3 regions of the Mesorhizobium sp. M0410 genome follow, and region 1 is predicted to be linked to each of the others. Evidence: riboswitches for the same ligand, from Rfam matches in the RefSeq annotation. Region 1 holds a riboswitch; each other region holds the start of a gene.
The links. Region 1 has a riboswitch for cobalamin ahead of metE (5-methyltetrahydropteroyltriglutamate--homocysteine S-methyltransferase). Riboswitches for the same ligand answer to the same signal wherever they lie in the genome.

Region 1 (4,847 bases):
CGGAGCATTATCGTATAGCCGCTCAACGGGCAAGTGATGCCGGTCTTCGATGGCTGACCCATCTGGGGAGATTTGAGCGGCTTCGCGCGTCCTGCGCATGCCTGTAAGGCCGCCAAGTTTTCTGGGTTAGCAGGCGCGCCACTGTGGCAGCTTGGCTTGTACGGCGAGGCCATGGTTGAGTGAGGCGAACCAAATCCAGCCCCGCGCTCGATCCCGAAGCTTCCCACAATGGCGAAGAGAACATCTTCACTCGTTCCTTTTCAGCACAAGACCTTCCGTTCGCTATGGTCGGCTGCACTCGTTTCGAACCTTGGCACCCTGGTGGAAGGTGTGGCGGCGGCTTGGCTGATGACCAGCATCGCCACCTCCCATGGAATGGTGGCGCTCGTCCAGTCATCGACCACCCTCCCCTACATGATCTTCTCCCTCGCGGCGGGAGCGCTCGCGGACAACTTTGACCGTCGCCGGATCATGTTGACTGCGCAACTGCTGATGGTCTGCGTATCCGCCTTCCTGGCGTTCCTGACCTATGCGGGGGAAATGACACCCTGGATCCTTCTGGGTCTCACCTTCCTGATCGGCTGTGGTTGGGCATTGCACGATCCCTCTTGGCAAGCCTCGATGGGGGATATCCTGCCTCGCGAACACCTGCCTAGCGCGGTTGCGCTCAACGGCATGAGCTACAATCTCATGCGCAGCATCGGGCCGGCGATTGGCGGCATAATCGTGGCCACAGCCGGTGCGGCCTTCGCGTTCCTCTTTAACGTCTTTTGCTACTTCGCTCTGATCGCTGCGCTGTTGCGGTGGAAAGCCGTACGGGCACGACAAGCGCTGCCGCGGGAGGCTTTCGGCAGTGCGATGGCGGCGGGCTTCCGTTACGTGCTCTTGTCGCCGAACCTTCTCAAGGTGATGTGCCGGAGTTTCATTTTCGGCCTCACCGCCGTTGTCATTTTGGCTCTCCTGCCGTTGGTTGCTCGCGAACAGGTCAAAGGGACCGCGGTCACCTACGGCGTGATGCTTGGCTTCTTCGGCTTGGGAGCGATTTGCGGCGCGCTCCTCATCGGGCGGGTCCGAGAAGTTCTCTCCAACGAATGGGTCATTCGCGGTGCGTTCTTTATATTGGCGATCAGCTGCTTCTTTCTGGCATGGAGCGAGCACGTTTGGCTGAGCTGTCTGCTCCTCATGCCAGCCGGTGCGGCCTGGATTCAATCATTCTCGCTGTTTAACGTCACAGTGCAGCTTTCGGCGCCGCGGTGGGTGGTTGGACGCGCCCTGTCTCTCTATCAGACGGCCACATACGGCGGCATGGCGGCGGGAAGCTGGCTTTGGGGCGAACTGGCGGATGTCCAAGGTGTTTCGGGAGCCTTCCTCGTCGCCAGCGTGGTTCTTGTGATTGGTGGACTGATGGGGATCGTTCTGCGTCAGCCGGATTTCGAAACGCTCAATCTGGATCCGACCAACAAGTTCAGCGAACCGACGCTGCAACTTGACCTGCGGCCACGAAGCGGTCCGATCATGGTGATGGTCGATTATCGTATCGATCAGAGAGATGTCCCAGAATTTCTCAGTGTGATGACATCGTGGCGAAAAGCCCGGCTGCGAGATGGCGCCAGACAATGGGCGTTGCTGCGTGACCTGGAAAAGCCAGAACTATGGACCGAGTGCTATCATGTGCCAACCTGGGTCGAGTATGTTCGCCACAACAACAGGCAGACCCAGGATGACGGCGAAATCGTTGCGCGCCTGGAAGCGCTGCACCGTGGCGATTGCCCGCCCAAGACGCATCACAAGATCGAACGCCAAACCGTGCGCGTGCACGACGATTTGCCGCTCAGGCCTCATTTGGACAGGACTTGAGCTGGCCCGGTGGTTTGAGCCGGGTTACCTTGAGCCGGTGGCTGCGAACGAGCAGAACGTTGGCCTCGACCCTTCGCAACACGCCGCTATACCGGGCCTCCGGTGCTCCCCTCGAAATCGTTGTGTCGTGCCACCGAGGGCATCACGGCCAACACCTTCCACATGGGCAACAGCCTCGCCATGGAGTCGAATGTGGTCGCGAGCAGATCACCAAAGAAGCGGTCGGAACCTCGGAGCCGAAGTTCGATGCCGAGGTGGCGTTCGCATGATGCGGGAAGCAGCACCACGGCGCTTGCCGGTATGTTTGCCGCCGGCAGCCGACGAACTCCTATCCTCCTGGCGAAGAGCGATGTGCGTCATTGCTTTGATTTACCGGCCGCTCAAGGCTCCCACAGTTTTCGCTTTCGAGGCGACCTATGGGAACATGCCAACGGAAATTTAACATAACGACATAAACATTTCTTTATGCGGCGTTGACAAAGAAGCGAACTGTTGTAATTGTCTCCCGAGTCGTGGTTCTCCGTACGGCGCTGCCGCAGCGGAGCTAAGAGGGAAGCCGGTGCGATGCCGGCGCTGCCCCCGCAACTGTTAGCGGCGAGCCAACCCCACTCATGTCACTGAGGCGAATAGCCTTGGGAAGACGGGTAGAGGCTATGACCCCGCGAGCCAGGAGACCTGCCACGGCGAATTACGTCCACGGGCGGGGTGTCTCGGTGGCCGCTGCAGCCTGGCGTTCGTGCCGGCCCGCTAGCGCCTTCCTTGTCACCGACGCCCCAACCATCGGGGTATGGCATGACTGTCTCTCAGCAAATTCCTGTAGCAACGCTCGGCGTGCCGCGCTTCGGTCGTCGGCGAGAACTGAAATTCGCGCTTGAAAGTTACTGGTCCGGAAAATCTTCCGCCGCCGACCTTCTCACGACGGCGAAGGCGCTCCGTGCCGCTAGCTGGGAGGAGCAGCACGATCGCGGCGTGTCGAAAATCCCGTCGAACGACTTCTCGCTCTACGACCATGTGCTCGACACCGCAGCCATGGTCGGCGCCGTTCCATCCCGTTACGGCTGGAATAGCGGCGAGGTCCCACTTGACATCTACTTCGCAATGGCGCGCGGCAACCAGGGTCAGACGGAGGATTGTGGACACGCTGGTCACCAGCACGCGGCTCATGGGCCTGATGTAACCGCGATGGAAATGACCAAGTGGTTTGACACCAATTATCACTACATTGTGCCGGAACTCGACGATGATCAGACGTTCGCCCTCTCGTCGACGAAACCGGTCGACTTCTTCCTCGAGGCTAAAGCTCTCGGCATTCACACACGCCCAGTCATCCTTGGACCGATCACCTTCCTCAAGCTGGCGAAATCGCCTGCCGAAGGATTCGATCCCATCGCGCTCCTGCCGCGGCTGCTGCCCGTCTACGAGCAACTCGTGCAGAGGCTGAAGCTGTCGGGAGCCGACTGGGTGCAGATCGATGAGCCAGCGCTTGTCCTCGATCTGAACCCGAACGAACGAGCTGCGTTCGAATTCGCCTATAGCCAGCTGTCGAAAGCCGCGCCCGAGTTGAAAATCATGCTGGCTACGTATTTCGGGCCGCTGGGAGACAATCTCGAAACCGCGGTTTCTCTGCCCCTGGCCGGGCTGCATATTGATCTCGTGCGCGCTCCCGAGCAACTGGAAACCGTGGGTCGGCTCGCACCGAAGGATCTGGTGCTCTCGCTTGGCTTGATCGATGGCCGCAACGTCTGGCGTGCGAACCTGCCCGCCATTCTCGACCGCATCAAACCGATCGTCGCCGGCTGGCCCTTGGACCGCGTCGAGATCGCGCCTTCTTGCTCGATGCTGCACGTGCCGATCGACCTGCGCATGGAGACCGAACTCGACGCGGACATCAGGTCGTGGCTCGCCTTCGCGGCCCAGAAGACCGACGAGTTGGTGTTGCTGGCCCGGGCCCTGACTCAAGGCAGGGATGCGGTGGCAGGCGCGTTGAAAGCGTCTGCCGAGGCTGCCGCCACTCGCGTGACATCCACGAAGATCCATGACCCGCTTGTTGAGGGACGGATCGCCAGCATTGACGACAGCATGAAGCGACGAGAGAGCGCTTTTGCCGAGCGCTCCAGAGTCCAGGCCGGCACGCTCGGGCTGCCGCCGTTCCCGACGACGACCATCGGGTCCTTCCCGCAGACGCCGCAGGTACGCAGGGCGCGGGCCGCTCATGCGAAGGGCCAGCTGAGCTATGTCGACTATGAGACCTTCCTGAAGAAGGAGATCGAGGCTGCAATTCGCTGGCAGGAAGAGATCGGGCTGGACGTGCTGGTGCACGGTGAGTTCGAACGAAACGACATGGTACAGCATTTCGGCGAGCAGCTGTCCGGCTTCGCCTTCACCCAGCATGCCTGGGTGCAGAGCTATGGGTCGCGTTACGTGCGCCCCCCCATCATCTTCGGCGACGTATCGAGGCCCAATCCGATGACGCTGCCCTGGTGGCAATTCGCCCAGTCGCTTACGGAATACCCTGTGAAGGGAATGCTCACAGGCCCAGTGACCATTCTCAACTGGTCTTTTGTTCGCGACGACGTACCCCGCTCCGAGGCATGCCGCCAGATCGCGCTTGCCATCCGCGACGAAGTGACGGATCTCGAATGGTCCGGCGCAAGGATGATCCAGATCGATGAGGCCGCGTTTCGCGAAGGATTGCCACTGCGCCAGTCTGACTGGAAAAACTATCTCGACTGGGCTGTCGAATGCTTCCGGATCGCTTCAACGGCTGTAAAGGACGCGACTCAAATCCATACCCACATGTGCTATTCGGAGTTCAACGAGATCATCGACGCGATCGCCGAAATGGATGCGGATGTAATTTCGATTGAGACGTCGCGCTCGAAAATGGAACTGCTGGACGCCTTCACGAGCTCCAAATATCCGAACGAAATCGGGCCCGGAGTCTACGACATTCACTCACCACGTGTCCCGGAAGTCGGGGAGATTTCGGA
Region 2 (4,847 bases), on a different contig from region 1:
CTGGCATTTCGGGTCGTCGCGCAGGAAGGTCACTGCCTCGATCAGGTCGCGCGGTTCGACCGAGATGGTGAGTTCGCCATAGGCAAACACCGCCTCGCCGATCCGGCCGGTCAGCTTCTCGCCCAGATAGGTCGAGAGGTCATTCAACGCCTGGGTCATGCCGCTCACCGTTCGATCGTGCCGGTGCGGCGGATCTTCTTCTGCAGGAGAAGGATGCCGTAGAGCAGCGCTTCGGCGCTCGGCGGGCAGCCGGGCACGTAGATGTCGACCGGCACGATGCGGTCGCAGCCGCGCACCACCGAATAGGAATAATGATAATAGCCGCCGCCATTGGCGCAGGAGCCCATCGAGATGACGTAGCGCGGCTCCGGCATCTGATCGTAGACCTTGCGCAGCGCCGGCGCCATCTTGTTGGTCAGCGTGCCGGCAACGATCATGATGTCGGACTGACGCGGAGACGCGCGCGGCGCGACACCGAACCTCTCGGAGTCATAGCGCGGCATCGAGGTATGGATCATCTCGACCGCGCAGCAGGCGAGACCGAAGGTCATGAACATCAGCGAGCCGCTGCGCGCCCAGGTGATCAGCGCCTCGGTCGAGGTGACGAGAAAGCCCTTGTCGGCGAGCTCGTTGTTGATCTCCAGGAAGAACGGATCATCCTCCCCCACCGGCCTGCCGGTGTTGGGGTCGATGAGGCCCTTGGGCTTCGGCGCGACGAGCGTGCCGGAACTGTCGTTCAATCCCATTCCAGCGCTCCTTTTTTCCATTCATAGGCAAAGCCGATGGTCAGCACCGCCAAAAACACCATCATCGACCAGAAGCCGAGCATGCCGATCTGGCTGAACGACACCGCCCAAGGAAACAGGAAGGCCACTTCCAGATCGAAGATGATGAACAGGATCGACACCAGGTAGAAGCGGATGTCGAACTTCATGCGCGCATCGTCGAACGAGTTGAAGCCGCATTCATAGGCCGAAAGCTTTTCCGGATCGGGGTTGCGGTAGGCCACCAGGAAGGGTGCGGCAAGCAGCGCCAGCCCGACCACCAGCGCCACGCCGATGAACAGGACGATGGGCAGGTACGAACCTAAAAGTGCGTTCATGCTGCAGTTTCCGTTGGCGGCCAATCCACTCTGATTACAGCACCGGACCCACTTGCGGAAGCGTGACAGTTTAACCACTGAACCGTTTTAAGGGGGCTCTATGCTGCAACGCGGCGAGGGTTAGCGCAGCGCTTTCGGCGAAGCAAGTCAAACCTTGTTCAAATCGCGGTACTGGGCGGCATATCCGGGAAAACTGGTCAGATCCGCTCCTGTTTGATTTCTTTCACTTTTCACTCCACTTTTCTCTCCTGACATGGATGACGCCAAAACCCTGCTAGCATGGCGCGGAATCACAGATTCTCTGCTCTGTCCGGCATCATCAGGATACCGCCTTGATGAAGGAAAAAATCTCACTTCGCATGGCCCGCCGCATCGCGCTGGCGGCACAGGGATTCAATGACCCCCGCCCCGCCGGTACGCCCGACCGCCGGCATCTGGCCCGCGTGCTTGCCCGTACCGGCCTGCTGCAGATCGATTCCGTCAGCGCCGTGGTGCGCGCCCACTACATGCCGCTCTATTCGCGGCTTGGCCCCTACAAGCTGGCGCTGCTCGACGACGCCGCCATAACGCGCAAGCGCATGGTCTTTGAATATTGGGCGCACGAAGCCTCCTTCCTGCCGGTCGAGACCTATCCGCTGATGCGCTGGCGCATGCAGCGGGCCGAGCGCGGCGAGGAAATGTACAGCGGACTGGCCAAATGGGGCCGCGAGCACGCCGCCTATATCGAAGACATCTATCGCGAGGTCGCCGAACGAGGCCCGATCGCGGCGTCGGCTTTCGAAGGCCAGAAGGGTTCGGGCGGCTGGTGGGGCTGGAGCCATGCCAAGCACGCCTTCGAATGGCTGTTCTGGGCCGGCCGCATCACCACCGCGCATCGCCGCGGCTTCGAACGGTTCTACGATCTGCCGGAGCGCGTACTGCCGCCCGCGATACTCGCTCTACCGGTTCCCTGCCCCGAGGACGCCCACCGCGAATTGCTGCGCATCTCCGCCCGCGCCCATGGCGTCGCCACGGCAGGCGACCTGCGCGACTATTTCCGCCTCTCGCCCGCCGATATTAAGGGCCGCATCGAGGAGCTGGTCGAGGCTGGCGAGCTGTTGCCGGTGAGCGTCGACGGCTGGAGCAAAACAGCCTATCTCCACAAGAACGTCCGTTTGCCGCGCAGGATCGAGGCGCGCGCCTTGCTTGCGCCGTTCGATCCCGTGGTCTTCGAGCGGTCGCGCACCGAGCGATTGTTCGACTTCCACTACCGCATCGAGATCTACACGCCGGCCGAAAAGCGCCGGTATGGCTATTATGTGCTGCCGTTCCTGCTCGGCGACAGCATCGTCGGGCGCGTCGACCTCAGGGCCGACCGTCCGGCCGGCGTATTGCGCGTCCATGCCGCCTATGCGGAGCCCGGCGCCCCGCCACAAACCGCTGCCGAACTCTTCGAGGAATTGAAGCAGATGCAGGGCTGGCTCGGGCTTGAGCGCATCGAGGTGACGGCTGCCGGCGACCTTGGCCGGCCGCTCGCAGATATCGCCGCGTCATAGACGTGCGTTGACACGACTGCCTCCACAAGCCTAAATCCGTTCCAGACGGTCCCCTGCCCGCAACGGCAGGGGCCAAGAGGGAATGCGGTGCGAAATCTCGATTTCAAATCCGCGGCTGTCCCCGCAACTGTAAGCGACGAGCCAAGGCCGAAAACCACTGGGATATTCCCGGGAAGGCGGCACCAAGGCGATGACCCGCGAGCCAGGAGACCTGCCGTCTAGGACATAAGAATCCGATCGCCTGGCGGGTTTTCCGGGCAAGGAGCCTGATTTGGAACGCGACAGCAGTTTTTCGGCTGAGACAGCGGATTTATTGTCCGGCCCTGACGATTCCCTGGCCGGCGTTACCGTCATCGTCTGCTCTTCCTGCCGTGACGAGACCGGTTCGGACGCTCATCCCCGCGCCGGCGAACTGCTCGCCGAGGACACGCGCCGCGCCGCTTCCGGCGAAAACATCAAAATCCGCACCGTCGAATGCCTCGGCAATTGCAAGCGCCGGCTCAGCGCCGCCATGCTGCGCGGCGGCTGCTGGAGTTACGTCTTCGGCGACCTGACCGCGACCAGCGGCGCCGATCTCGTGACCGGCGCAAAGCTGTTCGCCACCTCGACGGATGGGCTCATTCCGTGGCGCGGCCGTCCCGATTGTCTGAAGCGCGGTCTGGTTGCCCGCATCCCTCCCCTCGACCTTTTGAAGGACTTGATATGACCGCTGCCTCCCTTTCGCGCGTCCCCTGCACCGTCGTTACCGGCTTTCTCGGCGCCGGCAAGACGACATTGATCCGCCATTTGCTCGAAAACGCCAAAGGCAAGCGGCTGGCCATCATCGTCAACGAGTTCGGCGACATCGGCATCGACGGCGAGATCCTGAAGGGCTGCGGCATCGACACCTGCCCCGAGGAAAACATTGTCGAGCTGGCCAATGGCTGCATCTGCTGCACCGTCGCCGACGATTTCGTCCCGGCGCTCGACCAGATCCTGTCGCTGATGCCGAGGGTCGACCATATCCTGATCGAGACGTCCGGGCTGGCCCTGCCCAAGCCGCTGGTCCAGGCCTTCCAGTGGCCGTCGGTCAAGAGCCGGGTGACCGTCGATGGCGTTATCGCCGTCGTCGACGGACCGGCGCTGGCTGATGGCCGCGTCGCCAACGACATGGACGCCCTGCAGGCGCAGCGCACGCAGGACGAGACGCTCGAACACGACGATCCGGTCGAGGAAGTATTCGAGGACCAGCTCGCTTGCGCCGACCTGATCATCCTGTCGAAGAGCGACCTGATGGACGCAGCCGGCTCGGCCCGTGCCAATGCCGTCATCGGCAAGCATGTTGCGCGGGCGGTGAAGATCGTGCCGACTTCGCAAGGCAAGGTCGATCCGTCGGTGCTGCTCGGCCTCGGCCTCGCCGTCGAGGACGACATCGAGAACCGCAAGACCCATCACGACGACGAGCTCGACCACGAACATGACGATTTTGACTCGTTCGTCATCGACATCGCGTCCGTGTCCAACCCGGACGAGCTCGCACAACGCGTCGCCACGGCGGCGGCGGAGGAAAACGTGTTGCGCGTCAAGGGCTTCGTCGAGGTTGGCGGCAAGCCGATGCGGCTCCTGCTGCAGGCCGTCGGCCCGCGCGTCAACCATTATTACGACCGCGCCTGGACGGCTGAAGACGATCGCCGCTCGCGCCTTGTCGTCATCGGCCTGAAAGGGCTGAACCGCCCGGCGATAGAGCGTATCCTCGCCGGCTGACCCCAGGTACGAGCCGCGATGCACATCCTCACCACCACATCCGCCTCGCTCGACGATCTCGCCGAGCCTGTCGATCTCAGGCAAACGCCTGCGGATGTCGTGGCCCTGTCCTTCACCGACAGCGACCTGGCCGGGCTGGCGGCGGCGTGGAAGGCGGATGCGGACCGCCTGCCCTCGATGCGGCTCGCCGCCTTGCGCGACCTGCGCCATCCGATGTCCGTCGACCTCTGGACCGAGAGCGTCGCCCGCCACGCCAAGGTCATTCTGGTCCGCATTCTCGGCGGCTACGAGTGGTGGCGCTATGGCTGCGACCAGCTCGCCGTTATCGCGCGAAATCGCGGTATCAAGCTGGCGCTCCTACCGGGCGAGAGCCACGACGAGGATTTGCGACTGATCGAAGGCTCGACGCTGCCGCGCGAGGAGTTGGACGCCCTGCTGGGCTATTTTCGCGAGGGCGGGCCGGCAAA
Region 3 (4,847 bases), on a different contig from region 1:
ACCAGACGACGCGATCGCCAAAACTGGAAAACACGTCCTTCTCGCCGGTGTGCCATCTGCCCTTGATGAACTGGACGACGCCGACGCGCTTGCCGTAGCCGAGCATCCTGAGCGCCAGACCGAAGGCGGCCGTGGTCTTGCCCTTGCCCGGCCCGGTGTTGACGATCAACAGCCCCTTCTCGACCGTCTTGGCTGCAACCTCGGCGTCCTGCACCGCCTTGCGCTTGGCCATCTTGGCGCGGTGGCGTTCCTCGTCCCCCTGTTCAATGGTCTTGGGATTGATAGTATCAGCCATGTCATTTCACCTTGAGCGGCAGCCCCGCCACCATCAAAAGCACGGTGCTGGCGACCGCCGCGACGTCCTGGTTCAGCCGGCCGGCGGCATCGCGAAACCGTCTTGCCAGCGCATTGTCCGGCACGATGCCCTGGCCGACCTCGTTGGACACCACGAACCACGGGCCGCGCGGCCGCGACAGCACATCGGCCAGCCTTCGGCATTCGGCCTCGACATCATGGCCGGCCAGCATGTGGTTGGTCAGCCACAGCGTGAGGCAGTCGATCAGCACCGGCTGGCCGTCGGGCAGTGCCTCGATCGCGCCGGCAAGGTCGAGCGGCGCCTCGATGGTCGTCCAGCCATCGCCTCGTCGCGAGCGGTGCCGCGCGATGCGCTGACGCATCTCCTCGTCATAGGCTTGCGCTGTGGCGATATAGCTCCACGGCGCCGGACAGGCGCTCACCAGCCTCTCGGCATGCGCGCTCTTGCCGGAGCGCGCACCGCCGATGACCAGGGTCAGCGCCCCGGCAGCGCGGTCAGGCAAAGCTGTCGCGCAGGCTGGTTGCCGCGCCGGTGAAGCGTCCGCGCACCAGCCCGACGACCATACCGAGCACCAGCCAGAACACCAGATTGGTCAGCGTCACCGCCACCACGAACTGATGATGCAGGCCTTCCGGGATCGCCGTCTCGAAACTGTCGGGCTGCGGCGCGCCGACAATATGCGGCGCAACGATCAACGCCACGGCAAGGATCGCCAGCGGCAGCGATCTGCGGAAGGCGATAAGGCCGAGACCGGCCGCTGTCGCCACCACTGTTGCCCACCACCAGATCTGGCGTTGGACAAGGTCGGCCACGGGCATCGCCGGCAGTTCCGGCGCCAGGCCGAGGCCGGGCGCCAGCGTGAACACGGCAAAGCCGGCCAGCCCCCAGAACAGGCCCTGGCGCCAATTGCCGATGCCGCCGGCGAATTCCGAAACCGCGACCAGGACCAGTGCGAAGCCAATGCCGGTGACGATATTGGCAACGACGCTGAAGCCAAAGCGCTCGAAGCCGTCGGCCGGCGCCCAGCCTTCGTCTTCCGCCGGAGCCATTGCTTCAGCCGGTGCCGGCGCGGCGCTGCTCATAGCCATCGTGCCGGCGGCGTTTTCGGCCGGTGCCGCAGGTGCCGCGGCATGGTCATGGCCGCCGCCGGCCTGTTCGTAGACTTCCGCTTTCAGGATGAGCGGCACCGTGGCGTAGGCCTGCATGCAGGCGAGAACGACGCCGGCCACAAGCCCTGCGATCGCCGCGATGAACACGACGTTGCGAAACAGTGTCATGATGTCAGCCCCTTGTCAGTGGCAGGGAAAGCCCATCGAGTGGCGATAGTCGTGCGCGGCATTGTGGACCGCATCGATATGCGAGAAGCCGACAAAGCCCATGACGAAAATGCCGAGGAATGCAGCAAGCGCCAGCTGCATGAAACGCGACTGCGAGGAGACGGAAGTGCCGAGCGAGACGGAAGCGGTATTCATGTCTTGTCCTTTCGCCCTCCACCCGAGGGCATAGAAGTCAGTTTCCTGTCGCCGGCAGGTCTCCTGGCTCGCGGATCAGCGCCCTTCCCCACCTTCCCGAAGGCGAACCTTCAGTGGCATATGGAGAGGACTACCGCACACAGTTGCGGGGGCAGCCACGGCATTGGGCAAACAATTTCGCCCGCACCGCATTCCCTCTTGGTTCCAAAACGGAACCGACGACATCAGCGACTATAGGCAGAATCGCCGCGCCCGGCAAACCAAATTCCGCCGGATCGTGTGGCGAATGCGCCGCCTCGCCAAACCGGAGAACTGGCGCCGCGACGTCGCGATCTGCGCGGTCGAACAGAACGGCCTGCGTTCGATGCGGCACTGCACCGCTTCCACAATTGGGTGCGCGAGCGCCATGCGGCGCTCGAACATCAAAGCGATTTGGGCAGATAGCGCCAGGTGACGAAGCCGCAGATCGCCGCCAGCAGGCCGAGGGTCGCGAAAACCGCGCCCAGGCGGAAGAACGCCAGCACCACGGAATAGACCAGCGGCGGCGTCAGTTCGGAAAAGTCGAGATAGGTGCGGTAGACCGCCGCCATCTGTGCCCGCTCATACGAGCGCACCGAGCGCATGAAGGCGGTCGAGCCCAGCGCATCCAGCGCGATGGTGAAGAAGGCACCGCAAAGCAGCAAGGCGCCGGTGATGAGCGGTGCGGCCTCGCCGACGGCGCCGGCCGCCAGCAGCGTTGCCGACATCGCGAAATAGGCGAACGTCATGGTGCGCCGGCCGCCGAAACGCTTTCCTGCCCTGCCCCAGAAGATGGCCATGAACAAAAGCGCATTGCCGGCCGAAACCAAGAGGCCGCCGGCGAGCTTGCCCTCGCCGGTGATCACCATGAACAGCGGCCCATAGACGAAGAACGTCGTCCAGAAGCAGGAGCGGCCGAAGGCGATCAGCCAGGCCAGCCTCAGCCTTGGCTGCGCGACGAAGCGGCCGATATTGGCCAGCGGATTGACCGGCCGCGTCTTGCCGGGGCGGATCGACGGGTTATCGCCAAGCCGGTAGGTCCAGAACAGCGCCAGCAAAGCCATGGCGAAGACGGCCACCGCGCCATGCGCGGCATAGATGCCGAAACGCGTGTAGAGGTAAATGCCGAGGGTCGGCCCGGCGGTCCAGGCAAGCATCGACCACGCCATGCGCAGCGACTCGGCCTGCATGAAATCGGTCTTGCGGATATGGTCCATGATGTAGAGGTTGAGCGTGATCGCCAGCGCGCCGGCGCCGACGACGCGGCAGAGCATGCCCACCACCTGGCCGGCCAGCGTATGGGTGACGAAGAACAGCGAGCCGGCGGCCAGCAGGCAGGCGCCGGCGGTATAGACCCAGCGCCGGGCAAAGCGGGCGATCAGCATCGGCATGAACAGCGTCGCCGACAGGCCGAGCATCGCCACGATCGTGTAGAGGATCGAAACAATCTGCTCGTTGTGCAGTATCTCATAGGCCTGGATCGGGATGACGCTGGACACGGTGGCGCGCGCGAAGGATTCGACCGCATAGAGCGAGGCGAAGGTGCGGGCATCCGCCGGCCGCAAGGCCGCAAGCCAGATCGGATGGCGCACATGGGTAGCCATTGTGTTCCCCGAAGCCGAATCGCCCGAAGCAGGGTTGGAGCACAAATCTGCCGCGGCGATTCCTGGCCGGGTAACAGGAAACCGACGCCTTCACGGCAAAAAGCGAAGCCGGCCAAAGGCTTTCCGGCTCTGGCCTAAAGCAGCCCTGACGCCGACCGTCACCAACGCGACGCAAGGCCCTGCTTCTTTTGACGGTGGCAACCGTGATAGTCGTCTTGCCGGGGCTGAACCAAGACAGCGAGACCAATGAGCATCGACACGCCGAGCGCAGCCGTTCAGGATCAACCGAAGTCGAAGCGCATCGCCGCTATCGACATTGCACGCGGCATCGCATTGCTTGCCATGGCGAGCTATCATTTCACCTGGGACCTCGAATTCTTCGGCTACACCGATCCCGGCCTCACCGCCTTCGGCTGGTGGAAAATCTACGCGCGCTGCATCGCCTCGAGCTTCCTGTTCCTGGTCGGCATCAGCCTCTATCTCGCCCATGGCAAAAAAATCCGCTGGACCGGCTTCTGGAAGCGCTTCGCCATGGTTGCCGGGGCAGCGCTCGCAATATCGCTGGTCACCCGCATCGCCACGCCCGACGGCTTCATCTTCTTCGGCATATTGCACGAGATCGCGCTCGCCAGCTTGCTCGGCCTGGCGTTCCTGCGGCTGCCGGCGCTGCTGACGCTTGCCGTGGCGGCCCTCGTTATCGCCGCGCCTTTCTACTTGCGATCCGAGCTTTTCGATCATCCGGCTTTGTGGTGGGTCGGCCTGTCGGCGACCAACCCGCGCTCCAATGACTACGTTCCGCTGCTGCCCTGGTTCGGCGCCGTACTTGCCGGCATCGCGGTTACCAAGCTCGCCGCCACCTCCGGCGCACTGACGCGGCTGTCGGCCTTGGCGCCCGGCCGCTGGGCAAACCCGCTGGTCTTCATCGGCCGGCACAGCCTTGCCTTCTATTTGATCCATCAGCCGGTGCTGATCGGCTCGGTCTGGCTGTTTTCGCAATTCATGCCGGCGCAGGCCGAAACCAGGGAGGTGAGTTTTCTGAAATCCTGCCAGATATCCTGCGAGCAGGCACGCGACACCGGGTTCTGCTCCAGCTATTGTGCCTGCATGCTGGACACTCTCCAGGGCGAAGCCTCGCTTGACCGGCTCTACAGCAACGATCAGTCCCCGGAGTGGAAGGCGCATATTGGCGAGCTCGCCGGCACCTGCACCGCCCAAACCGAGGCGGCGGAACCAGGAACGCGCTAATCGAGGGAGGACAATAATGAGCGACAGTCACCCGAAACCCGTGCAGCAAAATCCTGGGCAGCCGAAGCTGGGGCACATCCCATGGCCACCGCTGATCTATATCGCCGCCATCATCGTCAGCGTCGCACTAGGGCTGTTCTATCCGCTGCCGTGGATCGGCGATCTTCTCGGCGACATCCTGTTCGCCGCCGG

Region 2: it holds a riboswitch for cobalamin, as region 1 does, so the genes downstream of both, NKI63_RS11355 (DUF1636 family protein) here and metE (5-methyltetrahydropteroyltriglutamate--homocysteine S-methyltransferase) in region 1, are expected to answer to the same signal.
Region 3: it holds a riboswitch for cobalamin, as region 1 does, so the genes downstream of both, NKI63_RS11175 (CbtB domain-containing protein) here and metE (5-methyltetrahydropteroyltriglutamate--homocysteine S-methyltransferase) in region 1, are expected to answer to the same signal.

What each region holds. Positions count from the first base shown of each region.
Region 1 is NZ_JAMYRN010000018.1:34,767-39,613, reverse strand. It holds gene NKI63_RS23390 (MFS transporter) at 229-1,857, shown strand; cobalamin riboswitch at 2,354-2,554, shown strand; gene metE (5-methyltetrahydropteroyltriglutamate--homocysteine S-methyltransferase) at 2,650-4,847, shown strand, end outside.
Region 2 is NZ_JAMYRN010000006.1:301,733-306,579, forward strand. It holds gene NKI63_RS11335 (NADH-quinone oxidoreductase subunit C) at 1-159, opposite strand, end outside; gene NKI63_RS11340 (NuoB/complex I 20 kDa subunit family protein) at 165-746, opposite strand; gene NKI63_RS11345 (NADH-quinone oxidoreductase subunit A) at 737-1,102, opposite strand; gene NKI63_RS11350 (winged helix-turn-helix domain-containing protein) at 1,438-2,637, shown strand; cobalamin riboswitch at 2,667-2,870, shown strand; gene NKI63_RS11355 (DUF1636 family protein) at 2,909-3,343, shown strand; gene cobW (cobalamin biosynthesis protein CobW) at 3,340-4,380, shown strand; gene cobN (cobaltochelatase subunit CobN) at 4,399-4,847, shown strand, end outside.
Region 3 is NZ_JAMYRN010000006.1:266,803-271,649, forward strand. It holds gene cobO (cob(I)yrinic acid a,c-diamide adenosyltransferase) at 1-295, opposite strand, end outside; gene cobU (bifunctional adenosylcobinamide kinase/adenosylcobinamide-phosphate guanylyltransferase) at 297-818, opposite strand; gene NKI63_RS11170 (CbtA family protein) at 811-1,593, opposite strand; gene NKI63_RS11175 (CbtB domain-containing protein) at 1,609-1,788, opposite strand; cobalamin riboswitch at 1,825-2,023, opposite strand; gene NKI63_RS11180 (MFS transporter) at 2,211-3,410, opposite strand; gene NKI63_RS11185 (heparan-alpha-glucosaminide N-acetyltransferase) at 3,657-4,655, shown strand; gene NKI63_RS11190 (methyltransferase family protein) at 4,672-4,847, shown strand, end outside.